DNA from 2 places in the Paenibacillus sp. NPDC058367 genome. Region 1 is predicted to be linked to the other one. Evidence: predicted binding sites of a transcription regulator. Region 1 holds the regulator's gene; the other holds the start of a gene.
The links. Region 1 encodes LexA, which represses DNA repair genes until DNA is damaged. Its sites were predicted from a motif close to CGAACATATGTTCG; they were not measured.

Region 1 (3,208 bases):
TCTGTTTGCGTGCCAATTCGTTAATACGCGCGACCAACTCATCAATATTCAAAACTTTCCCTCCCCTTATAAATTAATTCTAACTCTGCCATGAGAAAAAGAGCTTGTCAAGGTTTACTCCCTGCAAGCTCTTCATGTCCTCTTATTATGTTCTTAGAATATTAATATATAGGTAAAGTGAGAATATCTCCAGCATTAATCTGACTACCTTTAATGCCATTGAATTTTTTAATTCCTTCTATATATACAGCCGTTTTCATATCAGAAGGTTTATTCTCAAGAGCAATACTCCAAAGTGTATCTCCACGTTCAACCACTACGCGCTTCTCATCCTTCATTAAAGTAGTAGATCCTGCAAATACATTACCTACTACTGTAAGTCCTGATAGTACGAGCACAATGATCAATGTCAGTTTAATAACAAAATCTCTTCGGAACAAACGCATCAAGCCTTCAAGCAAAAGCTCTGTTATCTCTTTAATCTGAGCTGAATAACGGGTAATAGGATTATGTCCTAAAGATTCAACCACTGGGGCTTTATCGTAGATGCTACGGTATGTACTGTATTTTAACATGAATATCATCCTCCAAACACTTGTTCTTACTTTTGAAATTATAATAACACGAACATGTGTTTTGTTCAATACTATTTTAGAACAATTGTTCTCTTTTTTTCAGAGGTTAATATTTACCATATTCTTCATATAAAGAATCACTCTTATCGTTTAGTTGAAGGAAACGCAATCAATACAAGACTACCATTTATTAACTCTTTCGAATTAATATTTATAATAGTTAGAACTTATGTTTGTGCGAACGGTAGTTCTATGTTATAATTTTCCCAAACATTACTATATGGGGTTGATTCCAATGTCAAAGATTTCAAGTCGCCAGCTGGCGATCCTGGAATTTATACGTAGCGAAGTCCGCAGCAAGGGTTATCCTCCTTCCGTCCGGGAGATTGGAGAAGCTGTTGGTCTTGCTTCCAGCTCCACAGTTCACGGTCATTTAGATCGGCTAGAGAAGAAGGGACTTATCCGTCGAGATCCAACGAAGCCTCGTGCGATAGAATTGCTTGGCCAAGAGGATTCCGAGAATGTCCATCATTTCGCGCAAACCGTCGCTCGCATTCCTGTCGTAGGTAAGGTTACCGCCGGGGTTCCTATCACTGCTACTGAGAATATTGAAGACTACTTCCCGCTTCCAACTCACTATGTTGGAGATAACAAAGTATTTATGTTATCGGTTCAAGGTGACAGTATGGTCGAAGCTGGGATTATGAATGGCGACTATGTTATTGTTCGTCAACAACAAACGGCTGATAACGGAGATATCGTTGTAGCTATGACCGAAGAAGATGAAGCAACCGTTAAGACTTTTTATAAAGAACGTGATCATATACGTCTTCAGCCGGAGAATCCGGCGTACGAGCCTCTTCGCCTTAATCGCGTGACCATTCTCGGCAGAGTTATCGGATTATTTCGAGATATCCACTAAGTATGCACTCCTACCAAGCGAAAACGGATACCGCCCTTTAAAGGACGGTATCCGTTTCTACGAGAAGTATAAGGATAGGGTATATCGTAAAAATATATACTTTCTTTTATTTTTTTAAAAGCTGTTCTGCAAATGCAGAACAGCTTTTTTATTGTTATCAAACTCCATTTATCAATCACAGAACATTTGTTCCCATAAGCTAAAATGACCATTTTTAATGAATAACCGTTTAGGCATCCTCCTCATATCTTAATTAGAAAGGAGTGTTACACAATGCCAAATTACCGGATTATAGTTGATCTGACGCAGCGTATGCTTTATCTTCTTGATAACGACATTGTGATCAGGGGTTTCCCAGTCGGAATCGGTAAAATGTTAACTCAATCACCACTCGGTGAATTCACAATCATTAACAAACAACCCGATCCAGGTGGTCCATTTGGGGTCTTTTGGATGGGTCTATCTAAGCCTCACTATGGGATACATGGAAATAATGATCCCTCATCCATAGGGCACGAAGTATCCCACGGTTGTATTCGTATGTACAATGAAGATGTGTTAGCACTAGCTGCGATTGTTCCGATTGGAACACGAGTAACGATCAGGAATTAAATCTATCTCTAAAGATAAACACGCCTCACTCATGGTTCAATGGAGGGGGCGTGTTTGTATTTATGTATTTTTGATGACCTAATAGGAATTATGTGGTTATATGTCGAATAATGTTAACAGGATTTCAAATTGAAAGGAAGTGTCTCGTTTTGAACAACTCAAAAATTAGAACCCTCGTCGATTTTAAAGTCGATGCACTTGTTAAACTCTCTGGCTTATTGTTAAACAACGATCAAGCGAGTGGAAAAAAAGTAAATTTACTCACCTCATTCGGCAGTATTCAAGGGACCATCTCCCCTTCCACCTCCAATAAAGAGGATGTTTTTGACTTAAAATCTCTAATGGATGATGTCATTGTAGATGAATACATATCTTATTTAGGTGCGGAACATCCCGATAAAAATTTCAGCTATAACTTTGTAGTCCTTAATGATGTTTCTGTAAGACCCTATACTCACTATGAATCTCCGATCGAATACAAACAGCTAATTGTTTATACCGATCAAATCACAGCCTTCAATTTCTTATGATTTTGACATATTTATTTTAAAAAGCTCTCAACAAAGCACTCCAGCAGTTGCCCCAATTTTGCACTCAGCTCGCAAAATCGGCAGATCTCTGGGTGCTTTCTCTTTTTCTAATCAGTAGTCGTTTCTAAATTCCCACGATTTTCGCTCTTAACAGATACTAGTAGAGAGAATTCAGGCATATCTTTCAATAAGCAATAAATCTTGCTCTACTGAAATCTTTGGAGGTGTGATTACATGCTGATTTTCTTGATGTATATGTTTGCCATTGTAGGAGGAGTCTTAATTCTAAGTGCCGTTATTATAGAATTAAAAAAACTATCTACTTCTTCTGAACTTTCTAAGCTGTTAAACGCAACCTCATCTTTTAATATTATATTCACCAAAACATTCATTCCGCCCAATCAATCGCACTTGATCGCCCTTAATGAACCTTATAAAAAAATAGCAATAGGTACCAGCAATCCGAAAACAAGCAAAAAAGCAATAGCAAAGCTATACTCGTTCGACAATATAATGGGATCAGAGATTGTTGTTAACGCACTAACCCTTTCAAAAGTATCTAAACGACA
Region 2 (3,208 bases), 370 kb from region 1:
TACGTGGCTTCCGTTCTAGATAACGAAGTCCTTCTACATAAGCTCGTTGTCGCTCATCAGCAACAACAATTTCCTCCAAATCGGCTTTCATAAAAGAATTTCCAGTAATCATCCGATATTTAATCATGACGTCTTCGTGTACAGTCATGTTATAGGCTCCGAAATGTATGATGTAGCGGTGGTCCGACTTCTTCTGACGTTCTACCTTAGTAATTTCTAAAAGTTCTCCATCAGGAAAATCAGATAGGACCTGTACGTCCTGCTCATCCGATTCAAAATCCATATCCAGCTGTATTACCATAGTTGCTTGTCACCTCATAGCAATAAAATATCCCCACAAAGTGCGGCTTAACTTCGGTGCGTACTCAGGTACTTTGGGGGGACCCCAAATATATATGTTCTTACACTGTTAAGAAAAGACACCCTGCAACAATGAATCACAGGGCGTCCTATTCCTTAGTAAATTCTATTGTTCGATTTCGAGAAGTAGCTTTTCTTCTTCCTCTTGCTCTGCAATGATTTCCGCTTCATTTGGTGCAGCAACAATAGTGGACAGGTTACTTGCTTCACGGATCTTGTTCTCAATGATAAGTGCAATATCTTGATGTTCTTTCAAGAACTGTTTGGCATTCTCACGTCCTTGACCGAGACGCTCACCCTCATAGGAATACCATGCACCACTCTTATTCACGATGTCCATTTCAGTACCGATGTCTACAAGACTTCCTTCTCTGGAAATCCCTTCACCATACATGATATCAACATCAGCTTGTTTAAATGGAGGTGCTACCTTATTCTTCACAATCTTGATCTTGGTTCGGTTACCTACAACGTCGTTACCCATCTTAATACTTTCGACACGGCGAACATCCAACCGTACGGAAGAGTAGAATTTCAACGCCCGACCACCCGGTGTTGTCTCAGGGTTACCGAACATAACACCAATTTTCTCACGAAGCTGGTTAATAAAGATAGCAATTGTATTCGATTTACTAATGGCACCAGATAGCTTCCGAAGCGCTTGAGACATCAAACGAGCCTGTAGGCCGACGTGAGAGTCACCCATATCACCTTCGATTTCCGCTTTAGGAACCAACGCAGCTACGGAGTCAACGACAATAATGTCTACTGCACCACTACGGACAAGTGCTTCAGCAATCTCAAGTGCCTGTTCACCCGTATCTGGCTGAGATAGCAACAATTCATCAATGTTTACGCCCAAGTTACGTGCATACTTCGGATCGAGCGCATGCTCAGCATCGATAAATGCAGCTTGTCCTCCTTGTTTTTGCACTTCTGCAATAGCATGAAGAGCAACAGTCGTTTTACCGGAGGATTCAGGTCCGTATACTTCAATAATACGTCCCTTTGGAAGTCCGCCTATACCTAACGCAATATCAAGTGCCAAAGATCCGCTAGGTACAACTTCCACTTGCATATGAGTGGATTCTCCCAGTTTCATGATCGAACCTTTACCAAATTGTTTTTCTATTTGACGAAGCGCCATATCAAGCGCTGCACGACGATCTGACAATCAGACCACTTCCTTCACTGTTTATAATAATATAATAACGCGTTTTTGAGGTCTTGCCAAGCTTTTTTTCGAACATACATTCGTTTTTTTTGTCTCAAGCGTTAATTATCCCTTTTATTGTAAGCCTCCCTCCGGACATAGAAGTTAACTGATTTCTCTACTTCACCGGACATCAACGACTTATGATCAAAACCAAAACAGCGATCAAAATCTCCGCAGATATACAAAAAACCGCAGCAAAGAAATCTCAGTGCCACGGTTCTTCCGTATGTCTCAATTATAACTGGGCTAATCTCCCATTACAAGTCTGAGCCTTCAAGAGGTGTCTCCACCTTCCGTTCCTCAAGTCTGCGCCATAGACGATACAACAGGGCTTTAACAGTACGCAGTCGTATATTTTCACGTGTACCTTTAAGATTAAGCTCGTATACTTCTGTCTTACGCCCGCGTTCAGCTAAACCAATAAATACAAGTCCAACTGGCTTACGTTCAGAATAGCCTGGTCCTGCTACACCAGTTACAGATAAACCGAAATCACTATCTGCGATCATTCTCACCTGATCAGCTAACACCTCGGCAACTTCACGACTAACTGCCCCTGGAGCATCTGGCCCCTCCAAATAAGCACTTGGCACATTTAGAAGTTTTTTCTTCAGGTCGTTGGAATAACAGACGATTCCTCCCGCAAACATCGAAGCACTGCCTGGAATGTTAGTTATACTCTCCATCAGCAAGCCTCCCGTGCAACTCTCTGCCGCACTTAAAGTCAGACCTGCATCCGCCATCCAATCCACAATCAATTGCTCCAGTGGAACATCAATATTTGCATATAAATGTTCTGGCAAAATCTCTTTGATCTGTTTCTCCAGAATCTCCAGCTTCTTGTAAGCTTCATGCTCGGAAGGCGCTTTTGTCGAAATACGAACGGTTACCTCTCCCTCTTTAGCGTAAGGAGCTATGGTTGGGTCTGTCTGGCTGTGAATAAGATCAATGAGCTTATCCTCAAGCAGTGATTCTCCGATACCGGCAAATTTAAGCATTTTAGAATAAAGTGGCATTTCTGTCGTTAGAGCGTGCTGCTGGAGCCACGGTACAGCTTTATCTACGAACATCGGCTTCATCTCGCGAGGCGGACCAGGAAGCACAATATAATATTTCTTTTCATGCTCAAAAGCAATGCCAACAGCAAGACCAATCTCATTTGGCAAAGGTGTAGTTCCTTCAATTATAAGTGCCTGTTTACGATTATTCTCCGTCATTACAATCTTTCGATCATCAAAGAAACGTTGTACATGATCCATTGCCAAGCGATCTATATGAAGTGTGCGACCTAAGGAAGCAGCCAGCGCGTCCTTCGTTAGATCATCTTCTGTAGGACCAATACCACCGGTAAATATGATAACATCCGCTCTGCTTTGAGCGATCTCAATGGCTTGCTGCAAGCGACTGCTGTTATCCCCAACTACGGTTTGAAAATATACATCAATCCCAATAGCAGCTAGCTCAATAGACAAAAACTGGGCATTACTATTTACGATTTGACCGAGCAAAAGCTCCGTGCCTACTGCAATAATCTCCGCTTTCATACCTGGCTTTCGCCTCCTCGTTATAATGTAGATACACTGCTTTTAGGGTTTAAAAAAGGTAATAGGTGCTTTACCTATTACCTCTCCT

Region 2: the regulator LexA is predicted to act here: its motif matches at 1,604-1,617, upstream of recA (recombinase RecA).

The regions. Positions count from the first base shown of each region.
Region 1 covers NZ_JBHXIZ010000002.1:780,876-784,083, reverse strand. The annotation lists gene ACFWMP_RS14455 (DUF896 domain-containing protein) at 1-52, opposite strand, end outside; gene ACFWMP_RS14450 (LysM peptidoglycan-binding domain-containing protein) at 162-575, opposite strand; gene lexA (transcriptional repressor LexA) at 871-1,497, shown strand; gene ACFWMP_RS14440 (L,D-transpeptidase) at 1,771-2,109, shown strand; gene ACFWMP_RS14435 (hypothetical protein) at 2,259-2,639, shown strand; gene ACFWMP_RS14430 (hypothetical protein) at 2,874-3,208, shown strand, end outside.
Region 2 covers NZ_JBHXIZ010000002.1:405,902-409,109, reverse strand. The annotation lists gene ACFWMP_RS12465 (regulatory protein RecX) at 1-301, opposite strand, end outside; gene recA (recombinase RecA) at 467-1,534, opposite strand; gene ACFWMP_RS12455 (competence/damage-inducible protein A) at 1,834-3,120, opposite strand.